Regions from separate parts of the Streptomyces sp. NPDC042100 genome, predicted to be linked through region 2. Evidence: riboswitches for the same ligand, from Rfam matches in the RefSeq annotation. Region 2 holds a riboswitch; the other holds the start of a gene.
The links. Region 2 has a riboswitch for glycine ahead of gcvP (aminomethyl-transferring glycine dehydrogenase). Riboswitches for the same ligand answer to the same signal wherever they lie in the genome.
Positions count from the first base shown of each region.

Region 1: it holds a riboswitch for glycine, as region 2 does, so the genes downstream of both, gcvT (glycine cleavage system aminomethyltransferase GcvT) here and gcvP (aminomethyl-transferring glycine dehydrogenase) in region 2, are expected to answer to the same signal.

Region 1 covers NZ_JBVJDK010000012.1:187,797-195,019, reverse strand. The annotation lists gene ACZ6J5_RS26475 (enhanced serine sensitivity protein SseB C-terminal domain-containing protein) at 1-365, opposite strand, end outside; gene ACZ6J5_RS26470 (enhanced serine sensitivity protein SseB) at 442-1,191, opposite strand; gene ACZ6J5_RS26465 (AAA family ATPase) at 1,297-1,998, opposite strand; glycine riboswitch at 2,153-2,267, shown strand; gene gcvT (glycine cleavage system aminomethyltransferase GcvT) at 2,427-3,551, shown strand; gene gcvH (glycine cleavage system protein GcvH) at 3,688-4,065, shown strand; gene ACZ6J5_RS26450 (serine hydroxymethyltransferase) at 4,090-5,349, shown strand; gene ACZ6J5_RS26445 (L-serine ammonia-lyase) at 5,516-6,901, shown strand; gene ACZ6J5_RS26440 (eCIS core domain-containing protein) at 7,128-7,223, shown strand, end outside.
Region 2 covers NZ_JBVJDK010000024.1:8,726-15,948, forward strand. The annotation lists gene ACZ6J5_RS34120 (MerR family transcriptional regulator) at 1-36, shown strand, start outside; gene ACZ6J5_RS34125 (DNA polymerase IV) at 101-1,495, shown strand; gene ACZ6J5_RS34130 (PRC-barrel domain-containing protein) at 1,579-1,953, opposite strand; glycine riboswitch at 2,067-2,165, shown strand; gene gcvP (aminomethyl-transferring glycine dehydrogenase) at 2,346-5,231, shown strand; gene ACZ6J5_RS34140 (DUF5999 family protein) at 5,308-5,514, opposite strand; gene ACZ6J5_RS34145 (hypothetical protein) at 5,821-6,420, opposite strand; gene ACZ6J5_RS34150 (glutamate-cysteine ligase family protein) at 6,905-7,223, shown strand, end outside.

The DNA.
Region 1 (7,223 bases), on a different contig from region 2:
CGGAGGTCGGCCCAGGGGATGCCGACGCCGCCGCCGGGAGCGTGCGGATTCAGCCAGATCCCCCAGCGGTCGGGGTAGAGGGCGCGGGCGATCTCGATCCCGGCGACCAGCTCGTGGGCGCGGTTCCAGCCGGAGGCGGCGAGCTCCTGGGCGGAGGTGACGCAGGGCGCGTAGCCGAAGCCGTCGACCTCCATGTTCCCGTACTGGGCGTCGGGCGAGCCGGGCGAGCCCTGCCAGAGCAGCATCCGGACGTCGGCGGCGGCGAGGGCGTGCAGCAGCTGCTCGTAGGTGTCATGGCGCCCGGGTGCCACCTGGCGCAGCATGTGCCCGACCGTGTCGGTCGCGGCGGTGCCTGACGCGCTCACCTTTGGGTCCCGCCCCTCGTCGTCCGCATCGCGGTGTGGATCGGCTTGAATCAGTTCAGCTTAAACAAGGGGACGCTCACACGGCGGCGCGCTGGTAGAAGGGGCGCACCTTCGCCAGCATCCAGTCGCCGACCGGGTCCTGGGCCACGTCGAGCAGGATGAGGTTGACCGGCCAGGCCGTCTCGATCCGGCCGAGGGCGCGGCCGAGGGCGTCGAGCGGTCCGTGGCGGTCGGCGTCCGGGGCGGTGAGCTGGACCCCGATGAAGAGGGCGGGTTCGGTGCCCTCGACGCTGGCGAGGACGCGGCGGGCGGTCGCCACGGTTCCGAGCGCCTCGAACTCGGCGGAGGCGGCGGCGAGGAAGTCGACGGGGTCGTCCTGCCAGTCGGGCTCGAAGAGCCGGACGCGTCCGCCGCTGGCGGGCCCGTCGAGCGGGGTGCGGCCGGTCCGGCAGAGCTCGGCGACGGCGGGCGGGGGCAGCGGGACGCCGACGGTGCCGCCCGGGTTCACGGCGATGCCGAGCTGCGGGGGCAGCCCTCGGGCGAAGTCGCGGGCGGGGGCCACGGTGAAGGACATGTGGGAGCCGACGCAGGCGAGGAACTGCTGCTCGGAGCTGAAGACGGGCACGTAGGCGTAGCCCTCTATCTCCAGGGTGGGCAGGTCGAGGTCGCTGCTGTCGGGGCCCCCGCCGTTGGGCAGCGGCACCCAGACGGGGCTGCGTCCGAGCACCTCGACCAGTCGGCCGCCGGCTGCGGGGTTGCCGAGCGAGGCGGCCAGCGCCTCCTCGAGCTCATTGCCCGGCCACGTCACGTCCACGGTTCTCGTCATTCCCCTCTCGCGCCCGGCGCGTCCGGCACCTGGTGCGGTTCAGCACCTTAACGGCGCGTCGGGACCGACGTGACCGAAAAGGGCGCGGAAGGGGCGCGGAGTGGCTCAGGACACGTCCCGGAAGCCGATCTTCCGCAGGGTGTCGGCGGCGTCCCGGTCGAGCAGGGTGACCGAGGAGCAGCCCGGCGGCAGCAGGCCCGCCTCGGCGGTGCGCACCAGCCGGGAGACGGCCCGCCGGTGCCGGGCGAAGGCGTAGCCGGAGACGCCCCGGCCCCGGGCGAGCTGGCCCTCGCGGGCGGTCTCGGGGCCGACGTCGAGCAGGATCAGGTGCAGGGCGGTGCCGCGGCGGCGGGCCTCGCGGGCGAGCCAGCCGCGCACCCAGGACTGGGTGCCGCAGTCGTGGACGACGACACCGGCCCCGGAGCGCAGGACGCGGCGGAGTCCGGCGTAGTGGGCGAGGCGGGCGAGCGGGCGGTAGACCGCGTACGGCAGGAAGCGGGGCAGCCGGGCCTCCCAGCGCTCGCGGGTGTGCTGCGAGTCGATGGCGCGGCCCTCGGCGGCGCGGGCCATGAGGGTCGACTTGCCGCTGCCGGGCAGTCCGGAGACGACGACGACGTCGCCGGGGGCGTAGGTCAGCGCGCGGGGTCCCCGGCCGGCGCGCTCGCGCAGGTCGCGCAGCAGGCGCCCGCGGCGGCGGGTGCGGGCGCGGGCCCGTCCTCCGGCACGCGGCACGGGTATGCCCGCGCCGGTCGCGTAGGCGCCTGCGTGCCCGACGGTCCGCACCGGTGTCCTCGGCGGCAACTGCATGGCGTCTCTCCCCCTGGTAGGCCCTGCGGAGACCCTTGCCCACGAAGTGTAAAGAAAAGGTAATGAGACGCAAGCGATTTGCCGGGCCGAACCGCCGTGCAATGATGTGCGCGCAAGCGCTCGCACGAGCGTCCACAACCTCATACCGGCCGCTCGAATCCGCGCGGGAGAGTTCCGGTCACGCACCGCAGTCACAGGGGGGTGCGCCCGGGCGCCGAAGGAGCAAGTTCCTCCCTTGAATCTCTCAGGCCCCGTACCGCGTGGATGAGGCAGATCTGAAAAGCGGACCGCGCACGTCGCGCGGTCCCACCCAAGGTGCAAGCCGGGGATGCCCTCGGTGAACCTCTCAGGTTCCATGACAGATGGGGAGGACCGTCCTCCGTCATGCATGTCGTGCCCCGCACGCCCTGGGACCCGGGAGCCACCCGATGAGCACTGCCCCCCGCCTCACCGCCCTCGACGCACTGCATCGTTCGCTGGGCGCGACCATGACCGACTTCGCCGGCTGGGACATGCCGCTGCGGTACGGCAGCGAGCGCGACGAGCACAACGCCGTCCGCAACCAGGCCGGCCTCTTCGACCTCTCGCACATGGGCGAGATCACCGTCACGGGCCCGCAGGCCGTGGAGCTCCTGGACTACGCCCTGGTCGGCAACATCTCGACCGTGGGCAACGGGCGCGCCCGCTACACGATGATCTGCCAGGAGGACGGCGGCATCCTGGACGACCTGATCGTCTACCGCCTGGGCGAGACCGAGTACATGGTGGTCGCCAACGCCTCCAACGCCCAGATCGTGCTGGACGCGCTGGTGGAGCGCTCCGAGGGCTTCGACGCCGAGGTCCGCGACGACCGCGACGCCTACGCGCTGCTCGCCGTCCAGGGCCCGGAGTCCCCCGGCATCCTGAAGGCGATCACCGACGCCGACCTGGACGGCCTGAAGTACTACGCCGGGCTGCCGGGCACCGTCGCGGGCGTGCCCGCGCTGATCGCCCGCACCGGCTACACCGGCGAGGACGGCTTCGAGCTGTTCCTGAAGCCCGAGCACGCCGAGGGCGTGTGGCGGGCGCTGACCGAGGCGGGCAAGGACGTCGGCCTGATCCCCTGCGGCCTGTCCTGCCGCGACACGCTCCGCCTGGAGGCGGGGATGCCGCTGTACGGCCACGAGCTGACCACCGCGCTGACCCCGTTCGACGCGGGCCTGGGCCGGGTCGTCAAGTTCGAGAAGACCACCAACGAGGGCCGCTTCGTCGGCCGCGAGGCGCTGGAGAAGGCCGCCGAGCGCGCCGAGTCCGCGCCGCCGCGCAAGCTGGTCGGCCTGATCGCCGAGGGCCGCCGGGTGCCGCGCGCCGGCTTCTCCGTCGTCGCGAACGGGCAGGTCGTCGGCGAGGTCACCTCCGGTGCCCCGTCCCCGACCCTCGGCAAGCCGATCGCCATCGCCTACGTCGACGCGGAGTTCGCCGCGCCCGGAACCGAGGGCGTCGGCGTCGACATCCGCGGCGCGCACGAGCCGTACGAGACCGTGGCGCTCCCGTTCTACAAGCGCCAGAAGTGACGTGAGGGGCACGAGGGGCGCCTGAGGGCGCCCCGGGCGTGCGGAGTGACGTTTCCCTCACCCCGCGTCTCACTTCGTGTCTCACCCCGCAAGACCCACGTTCATCAGTACTCCCCCGATCCAGGAGAATCAGGTCATGAGCAACCCCCAGCAGCTGCGCTACAGCAAGGAGCACGAGTGGCTGTCGGCCGTCGAGGACGGCGTCGCCACCATCGGCATCACCGAGCACGCCGCCAACGCGCTCGGTGACATCGTCTACGTGCAGCTCCCCGAGGTCGGCGACACCGTGACCGCGGGCGAGACCTGCGGCGAGCTGGAGTCCACCAAGTCCGTCAGCGACCTGTACGCCCCGGTGACCGGTGAGGTCGTCGCGGCCAACCAGGACGTCGTCGACGACCCGTCGCTCGTGAACTCCGCTCCGTTCGAGGGTGGCTGGCTGTTCAAGGTGCGCCTCGCGGGCGAGCCGGACGACCTGCTCACCGCCGACGAGTACACCGCCTTCACCGCCGGCTAAACCGAGACCCCCAGGGATCGTTTCATGTCGCTTCTGAACACCCCTCTCCACGAGCTGGACCCCGACGTCGCCGCCGCCGTCGACGCCGAGCTCCGCCGCCAGCAGTCCACCCTCGAGATGATCGCCTCGGAGAACTTCGCTCCGGTCGCGGTCATGGAGGCCCAGGGCTCGGTCCTCACCAACAAGTACGCCGAGGGCTACCCGGGCCGCCGCTACTACGGCGGCTGCGAGCACGTCGACGTGGCCGAGCAGATCGCCATCGACCGGATCAAGGACCTGTTCGGCGCCGAGTACGCCAACGTGCAGCCCCACTCCGGCGCCTCCGCCAACCAGGCCGCCCTCTTCGCGATCGCCCAGCCGGGCGACACGATCCTCGGCCTGGACCTGGCGCACGGCGGTCACCTGACCCACGGCATGCGCCTGAACTTCTCCGGCAAGCAGTTCAACGTGGTCGCGTACCACGTGGACGAGGCCGGTCTGGTCGACATGGCCGAGGTCGAGCGCCTCGCCAAGGAGCACCGTCCCAAGGTGATCATCGCGGGCTGGTCCGCCTACCCGCGCCAGCTGGACTTCGCGGAGTTCCGCCGGATCGCCGACGAGGTCGAGGCCTACCTGTGGGTCGACATGGCCCACTTCGCGGGCCTGGTCGCGGCGGGTCTGCACCCGAACCCGGTCGAGCACGCGGACGTGGTCACCTCGACCACGCACAAGACGCTCGGCGGCCCGCGCGGCGGCATCATCCTGGCGAAGAAGGAGTTCGCCAAGAAGCTGAACTCCTCGGTCTTCCCCGGCTTCCAGGGCGGCCCGCTGGAGCACGTGATCGCGGCCAAGGCCGTCTCCTTCAAGGTCGCGGCCTCGGAGGAGTTCAAGGAGCGCCAGCAGCGCACCCTGGACGGCGCCCGCATCATCGCCGAGCGCCTGGTCCAGGACGACGTCACCGCCCACGGCGTCTCCGTCCTGTCCGGCGGCACCGACGTGCACCTGCTCCTGGTGGACCTGCGCGACTCGGAGCTCGACGGCCAGCAGGCCGAGGACCGGCTCCACGAGGTCGGCATCACGGTCAACCGGAACGCCGTTCCGAACGACCCGCGCCCGCCGATGGTCACCTCCGGTCTGCGCATCGGCACGCCGGCCCTCGCGACCCGCGGCTTCCAGGCCGAGGACTTCGCCGAGGTCGCCGACATCATCGCCGAGACCCTGAAGCCGGGCTTCGACGCCGAGGCGCTCAAGGCCCGGGTGACGGCCCTCGCCGACAAGCACCCGCTGTACCCCGGCCTGAAGTAATTTCGTACCCTTTTGTTACCGGACTCGTCCGGGTCCGTTCGTACGAAACATCCGGGGCACCGCGCACACTGGACAGTGAGCGCGGTGCCCCGGCCCGTGCACCACGCTCTTCGTTTCTGCGCCACCCCGGCAGACAACGGCGTCTAGCCCTCACAAGGAGTCCCCCGTGGCCATCTCGGTCTTCGACCTGTTCTCGATCGGCATCGGTCCGTCGAGCTCCCACACGGTGGGCCCCATGCGCGCGGCCCGGATGTTCGCCCGCCGGCTGAAGAACGAGGGCCTGCTCGCCCACACGGCGGCGATACGGGCGGAGCTGTACGGCTCGCTGGGCGCCACCGGCCACGGTCACGGCACCCCGAAGGCCGTCCTGCTGGGCCTGGAGGGCAGCTCCCCGCGCACCGTCGACGTCGAGAAGGCCGACGACGAGTTCGAGCGGATCAAGGCGAGCGGCCGGATCAACCTGCTCGGGATGCACGAGATCCCGTTCTCCTTCGACGACGACCTGATCCTGCACCGCCGCAAGGCGCTGCCGTACCACGCCAACGGCATGACGGTCTTCGCGTACGACGCCGAGGGCGCGCTGGTCCTGGAGAAGACGTACTACTCGGTGGGCGGCGGCTTCGTCGTCGACGAGGACGCGGTGGCCGGCGAGAACCCGATCGTCCCCGAGGACACCGTCCTGAAGTACCCCTTCCGCACCGGCGACGAGCTGCTCCGGCTCACCAAGGAGACCGGTCTGTCGATCTCCTCGCTGATGCTGGAGAACGAGAAGGCCTGGCGCACCGAGGACGAGATCCGCGCCGGTCTGCTGGAGATCTGGCGGGTCATGCAGGCCTGCGTCTCGCGCGGCATGTCCCGCGAGGGCATCCTGCCCGGCGGCCTGAAGGTCCGCCGCCGCGCCGCCACCTCGGCCCGCAAGCTGCGCTCCGAGGGCGACCCGGCCGCGCACGCGATGGAGTGGATCACCCTCTACGCGATGGCCGTGAACGAGGAGAACGCGGCGGGCGGCCGGGTGGTCACCGCCCCGACCAACGGCGCGGCCGGCATCATCCCCGCCGTCCTGCACTACTACATGAACTTCAACGCCGGCTCCTGCACCCCGGAGGAGAAGGAGGACGGCGTGGTCCGCTTCCTCCTCGCCGCCGGCGCGATCGGCATGCTCTTCAAGGAGAACGCCTCGATCTCCGGCGCCGAGGTCGGCTGCCAGGGCGAGGTCGGCTCGGCCTGCTCGATGGCGGCGGGCGCGCTCGCCGAGGTGCTCGGCGGCTCCCCCGAGCAGGTGGAGAACGCGGCCGAGATCGGCATGGAGCACAACCTGGGCCTCACCTGCGACCCGGTCGGCGGCCTGGTCCAGATCCCCTGCATCGAGCGCAACGGCATGGCGGCGGTCAAGGCCGTCACGGCGGCGAAGATGTCGATGCGCGGCGACGGCAGCCACCTGGTCTCCCTCGACAAGGTCATCAAGACCATGAAGGAGACCGGCGCGGACATGAGCGTGAAGTACAAGGAGACGGCGCGCGGCGGCCTCGCCGTGAACATCATCGAGTGCTGATCCCACGCTGATCCCGTACTGACGGGCACCGTATCCGGTCCATCACGGTGGTGGACCGGGTGCGGTCGTCCAGCCGCCTGCCCGCCCAGGACCGGTCGCAGGCGCCCCTGGGGCTCTCGTGCAGCGCCCCCTGCCCCTGCCCCTGCCCAGCGGGGCCTTCAAATGTCCTGGTCAAAGCGCTGTCGTGGAGTGGAAACCATCTGCCCCCCGGAAAGACGCCCTCTCCATGACACGCAGAGCCGACCGGTCTCAGGACTCCGATCACCAGCGGACGCCGGCGCGATCCCCTCTCCCCGCGGCCGAGGCGCCGCACATCCAGCGC
Region 2 (7,223 bases):
GAGCTGGCGCGCCGCCGGCGGGACCGCGCGGTCTGACGCCCGGCGGGCCCGCGGCCTCGCCGCCGCCCCGTTGTCAGTGCCGTAGGGCAGCATCGGAGGCGTGAGAGCCGCGCCCACCATCCTGCATCTCGACATGGACGCCTTCTTCGCCGCGGCGGAGCAGGCCTCCAAGCCGAGCCTGCGCGGGAAACCGGTGGTCGTGGGGGGTCTGGGGCCGCGCGGGGTGGTGGCGACGGCCTCGTACGAGGCGCGGCGCTTCGGGGTGCACTCGGCGATGCCCATGGCGCAGGCGCGACGGCTCGCGCCGAACGCGGCGTATCTGGTGCCCCGCTTCGCCTTCTACCGCGCGATCAGCGGACAGGTCATGGAGCTGCTCGGGCGGCTGTCGCCGCTGGTCGAGCCGCTCAGCCTGGACGAGGCCTTTGTGGACCTGGAGGCCGGCGGGGTCGCCGACGACAGCGCGGGCGCGCGGGCGGCGGGGGAGCGGCTGCGGCGGGACATCCTCGCGACGACGGGGCTGACCGGTTCGGTCGGGCTGGCCGGGTCGAAGATGCTGGCGAAGATCGCCTCGGAGGAGGCCAAGCCGGACGGGATGGTGCTGATCGAGCCGGGGACCGAGCGGGAGCTGCTGGGGCCTCGGTCGGTGCGGATCATCCCGGGCGTCGGGCCGGCCACCGGGGAGCACCTGCGGCGGGCCGGGATCACGACGGTCGCCGAGGTGGTCGAGGCGGGCGAGGACGAGCTCGTACGGCTGCTGGGCCGGGCGCACGGCGGCTCGCTGTACCTGATGGCCCTCGGGCACGACGACCGGCCGGTGGTGGCCGAGCGGGACGCCAAGTCGGTCTCCGTCGAGGACACCTTCGCCGTGGACCTGCACGACCGGCTGCGGATCCGGCTGGAGGTGGAGCGGCTGGCCGAGCGGTGCGTGGCGCGGCTGCGGGCCTCGGGGCACTCGGGGCGGACGATCGTGCTCAAGGTGCGGCGCTACGACTTCTCGACGCTGACCCGGTCGGAGACGCTGCGGGGGCCGACGGACGCCCCGGTGGTGGTCCGGGAGGCGGCGGCGCGGCTGCTCGACCTGGTGGACACCACGGGCGGGGTGCGGCTGCTCGGGGTCGGGGTCAGCGGGCTGGCCGACTACACGCAGGAGGACCTGTTCGCGCAGGCCGAGGTGGAGGCGGCGGCCGAGGCGGAGGCCCGCGCGGAGGTGGCGGGGGCCGCTGTGGCGGAGGCCCCGGAGGGTGCGGGGGGCGCGGGGCCGGCCGGGCCCGCGCCGGTGACCGCCGGGGCGGCCGACGGCGCCGAGCGGGAGTGGGCGCCGGGGCGGGACGTGCGGCACGCGGAGTACGGGGCCGGGTGGGTGCAGGGCAGCGGCCTGGGGCGGGTCACCGTGCGCTTCGAGGAGCCGTGGGCGGCGGTGCCGGGGCGGGTGCGGACGTTCTCGGTGGACGACCCGGCGCTGGAGCCCTCGGAGCCGCTGCCGCTGGTGCCGTAGGACGGGCCCGCCCGGACCGGGTGGCGCGGGCGGGGCCCTTGAGGGGACGAGAGGGGAGGGGAGGGGGGTGCTGCGAGGGGGCTCTACGTGTCCTCCTGGCCCGCCAGGCGGCCGAAGTCCCGGGACGGGGTGTCCGGGGGCGGCGGGGGCAGGGCGAGGCTGTAGTGGCGGTAGAGCTGGAGTTCCTGTTCGGGGGAGAGGTGGCGGCCCACGCCGAAGTCGGGGGCGTCCTTGATCAGGGCCCGCTCATAGGGGATGCGGAGGCCGCCGCTCACCAGCTCGCTCGGCTCCAGGGGGACGAACGCGTCGCGGCTGAACAGGCCGGTGCGCACCGCGGCCCATTCGGGGACGCCCGTCGCGTCGTCCAGGTACACCTCGTCCACGGTCCCGATCTTGTGTCCGTTCCGGTCGAACGCCTTGCGGCCGATCAGGCTGCGCGGATCGATATCGGTCTGCACGGTCCCTCCAACTGGTCGCAACTGCTCTACACCCCTACGAAAGTGCACAACTGGGATGTCGGCCACTTGAGCGACTACGGGCTCAACCGCGCTGGTAGGCTGGCTGTGGCTGTCGACCCTGCGCGGGAGAGTCCACCGAAGAAACCTTTCGGGGGCGCCGAAGGAGCAAATCCTCCCCGGAATCTCTCAGGCCCCTGTACCGCGTGGACGAGGTCACTCTGGAAAGCAGGGCGGGCGTCGACGGCATCCGCTCTCACCGACGGTGAAAGCCGGTCCTGCCCTCGGGCATGGCCGGTGAAGCTCTCAGGTTGAGATGACAGAGGGGGAGGCCGTCCGGGCACCCGCGCCGTGGTGCCCCTCGCAGGTCGTGACGACCAGGAGGCCCCCGCAGCATGACCGCCAACCGCATTCCGCTCTCCGAGCTCGAGCAGGGCATTCCCTTCGAGCAGCGGCACATCGGGCCCGACACCGAGGCGCGGGCGAAGATGCTCGCCCAGGTCGGGTACGGCTCCCTCGACGAGCTGACGGCCGCGGCCGTGCCGGACGTCATCAAGAACGCCGAGGCGCTCGGCCTGCCCGCCGCCCGCACCGAGGCCGAGGTCCTCGCCGAGCTGCGCGAGCTCGCCGACCGCAACCAGGTCCTGGCGCCGATGATCGGCCTCGGCTACTACGGCACCTTCACCCCGCCGGTCATCCTGCGCAACGTCATGGAGAACCCGGCCTGGTACACGGCCTACACGCCGTACCAGCCGGAGATCTCGCAGGGCCGCCTGGAGGCCCTGCTGAACTTCCAGACCATGGTCGCCGACCTCACCGGTCTGCCCACCTCCGGCGCCTCGCTGCTCGACGAGGGCACCGCCGCCGCCGAGGCCATGGCGCTGTCCCGGCGCGTCGGCAAGGTGAAGAACGGCGTCTTCCTCGTCGACGCCGACGCCCTGCCGCAGACCATCGCCGTCATCGAGACCCGCGCCGAGCCCACCGGCGTCGAGGTCGTCGTCGCCGACCTGTCGGCCGGCGTCCCCGCCGAGATCGCCGAGCGCGGCGTCTTCGGCGTGCTGCTCCAGTACCCGGGCGCCTCCGGTGCCGTCCGCGACATCAAGCCGGTCATCGACCAGGCCCACGAGCTCGGCGCGATCGTCACCGTCGCCGCCGACCTGCTCGCGCTGACCCTGCTCGCCTCGCCCGGCTCGCTCGGCGCCGACATCGCCGTCGGCACCACCCAGCGCTTCGGCGTCCCGATGGGCTTCGGCGGTCCGCACGCCGGCTACATGGCCGTCCAGGACAAGCACGCCCGCTCGCTCCCCGGCCGCCTGGTCGGCGTCTCCGTCGACGCCGACGGCAACAAGGCGTACCGCCTGGCCCTGCAGACCCGCGAGCAGCACATCCGCCGCGAGAAGGCCACCAGCAACATCTGCACCGCGCAGGTGCTCCTCGCCGTCATGGCCGGCATGTACGCCGTCTACCACGGTCCCGAGGGCCTGAAGGGGATCGCGCGCCGCACCCACCGGTACGCCGCCGTCCTCGCCGCCGGGCTGCGCGCCGGGGGCGTCGAGCTCACCCAGGGCGCCTTCTTCGACACCCTGACCGCCCGCGTGCCGGGCCGCGCCGACACTGTCGTCGCCGCCGCCCGCGAGGCCGGGGTCAACCTCTACCGCGTCGACGCCGACCACGTGTCGATGTCCTGCGACGAGACCACCACCCGCGGCACGCTCGCCGCCGTCTGGGGCGCCTTCGGCGTCACCGGCGACGTCGAGGCCCTGGACACCGCCACCGAGGACGCGCTGCCCGTCGACGCGCTCCGCGCGGACGCGTTCCTGACCCACCCGGTCTTCCACGCGCACCGCTCCGAGACCTCGATGCTGCGCTACCTGCGCCGCCTCTCGGACCGCGACTACGCGCTGGACCGCGGCATGATCCCGCTCGGCTCCTGCACCATGAAGCTGAACGCGACCACCGAGATGGAGTCGGTGACCTGGCCCGAGTTCGGCCAGATGCACCCCTTCGCCCCGGTCGAGCAGGCCGGCGGCTACCTCACGCTCATCACCGAGCTGGAGGAGCGCCTCGCCGAGGTCACCGGCTACGACAAGGTCTCCATCCAGCCGAACGCCGGCTCCCAGGGCGAGCTCGCCGGTCTGCTGGCCGTGCGCGCCTACCACCGCGCCAACGGCGACCTGCGGCGCACCGTCTGTCTCATCCCCTCCTCCGCGCACGGCACCAACGCCGCCTCCGCGGTGATGGCCGGCATGAAGGTCGTCGTCGTCAAGACCGCCGACGACGGCGAGGTGGACGTCGCCGACCTGCGCGCCAAGATCGAGCAGTACCGCGACGAGCTGTCCGTGCTGATGATCACGTACCCCTCGACGCACGGCGTCTTCGAGGAGCACGTCGCCGACATCTGCGCCGAGGTGCACGAGGCCGGCGGCCAGGTGTACGTCGACGGCGCCAACCTCAACGCGCTGGTCGGCCTCGCCAAGCCGGGCAAGTTCGGCGGCGACGTCTCGCACCTGAACCTGCACAAGACCTTCTGCATCCCGCACGGCGGCGGCGGCCCCGGTGTCGGCCCGGTCGGCGTCCGCGCCCACCTCGCCCCGTACCTGCCGAACCACCCGCTCCAGCCCACCGCGGGCCCGGAGACCGGCGTCGGCCCGATCTCGGCCGCCCCGTGGGGCTCGGCCGGCATCCTGCCGATCTCCTGGTCGTACGTGCGCCTGATGGGCGGCGAGGGCCTCAAGCGCGCCACCCAGGTGGCCGTGCTCGCGGCGAACTACATCGCCAAGCGCCTGGAGCCGCACTTCCCGGTGCTCTACACCGGCCCGGCCGGCCTGGTCGCCCACGAGTGCATCGTGGACCTGCGCCCGCTGTCGAAGGCGACCGGCGTCAGCGTCGACGACATCGCCAAGCGCCTGATCGACTACGGCTTCCACGCGCCGACCATGTCCTTCCCGGTGGCCGGCACGCTGATGATCGAGCCCACCGAGTCCGAGGACCTGGCCGAGCTCGACCGCTTCTGCGACACGATGATCGCGATCCGCGGCGAGATCGAGAAGGTCGCCTCCGGCGAGTGGCCGGCCGAGGACAACCCGCTGCGCAACGCCCCGCACACCGCGGCGGCGCTGGGCGGCGAGTGGAACCACCCGTACACCCGTGACGAGGCCGTCTTCCCGGCCGGCGTCTCGGTCGCCGACAAGTACTGGCCGCCGGTGCGCCGCATCGACGGCGCCTTCGGCGACCGCAACCTGGTCTGCTCCTGCCCGCCGCTGGACGAGTACGACCACTGAGCGGCACCCCGCGCATGACGTGAGGGCCGGTCCGGATTCTTCTCCGGGCCGGCCCTCGCCGTGTTCTCAGGGTGGCTCAGGCCGCCGTCGTCACGCTGGCCGCCGTCAGCGGGCGGTGCGGGGCGATGATCTGGCCGTCGGGCAGCAGCTCACCGGTGTCCTCGAAGAGCAGGACGCCGTTGCACAGCAGGCTCCAGCCCTGTTCCGGGTGGTGGGCCATGAGGCGGGCCGCCTCCCGGTCGGCGGAGTGGGCGGTGGGACAGGCGGGCTGGTGCTGGCACATGGGTGGGTTCTTTCGCTGCGTCGTGGTGGATGTCCTGCGGCTCTTCGGATGCATCGCCGCCCCCGTAGGTCGGTTCGGTTCCGGTCCAGTCTTGCCCCATGGACGGCGTTCCGCAGGTATTTCACGGCAGCTCGTCCTCTCCTGGGAAGACGCATCACCCTCAGGGGCGGTTCAGGTCAACTGCACCGTCTCTTCGGGGGGTTCGGGGTGGTCCGAGCGGGCTAGTCCGAACGGGAGGGGGGCTCGGACAGCAGTGCGCCCCGGGGGGCCAGGGGCTCCCGGGGCGCGGGCCGCGTGCGGGGTGGATCAGGCGGGCGCCGCGGAGCCCAGCAGGGGCGGCGGCGCGAGGCGCAGGCTGAGCACGGGCAGGAGGTCGGCGACCCGGTAGGGGTGGTTGGCGGCGATTCCCGGGGGTGCGGGGGAGAGCGGCACCAGCAGGTCGGCCGGACCGGGGACGGCGGTGTGCCCGTCGGCGTCCGGGTCGGCGTGCAGCCACAGGGTCAGCATGTACAGCTCCGGTACGGAGAGCAGCCGCGGCTGGTACGGGGTGAGCAGCGCCTCGGCCTGGATCAGGGCCCGTTCGGTGGAGGAGACGTAGGGGCCCTCGAAGAAGTGGGAGAACGACCAGCCGTCTGGTGTGAGCATGGTGTCCGCCGCGGCGATGGCGCGCTCCCCGCTCCGGATCAGGAAGCGCCAGCCGGCCAGCCGGGTACGCGGCGGCGGGCCCGCCGGGCCGGTGGTGCCGGTGACGCCCAGCACGTGCACGGGCAGCGGCAGTTCGGGGCTCAGCGGTCCCTGCGCGGCTCGCAGTGCGGGGGTGCGGGCCTCACAGACGGCGGTCGGTGAACCGAGGGCCGTGAGGACACTGCGAAGAGCCGGCGCGGGGGCCGGGGAGGGTCGGAGCATGGTGGGTCGCCTCTCACTCAGGAGACACGGTGACGCGTGGGCAGATACGACGGCGCTGTCGGCGACGGGGCCAGAGGAGGGGGCCGTCGAGCTCATGGCCGGGCGCCAACACTCTGCCTCGTTCACGGAGTTTATACGACACGTGTTCACACAGTGTTTCCGCTAGACGGCGCCGATATTCCTGACAAGGAGTCATTCGGTCGTATTTCCAGGGTGATTCGGTGGAATGCTCGCGTCCGGCGGAACGCCTGCCTGCACTTTCCCGGAGGAAGGGGTCGGCCGAATCCCGATCCCCCCGTGCCGGACAATATGACTTTGGTATATGTCGATTGCCCGGTGCTCTCGGTCTCTGCCGATGGAGATCCCGTTCACATTATCCGTACACCGGTACGTACCGCAGGCGTTATGGATCAGTCGGCTGGGCATCATGGTCCGTGACGCTCACGGCCGTCGTCTCGGCCGCCACTCGGGGAGGGACCCTTCGATGGGGGAGAAGGTCGTGACGGACGGGTTCGGCCCGGCCGACCGACAGCGCTACCGCCGAAAGCTGCAGCAGTGTCTCGCGGGACTCGCGAGGCTCCTGGCGGAGAAACGGTTCGACAAGCCCCGCAATCTGATGGGTATGGAGATCGAACTCAATCTCGCGGGCGCGGACGGCCTGCCCAGGATGCTCAACGCGCCGGTGCTGGACCGTATCGCGAGTCCCGATTTCCAGACCGAACTCGGATTGTTCAATCTGGAAGTGAACATCGCTCCGCACCGGCTCGGCGACCATGTTTTCGACCGGCTCGCCGAGGAGCTCA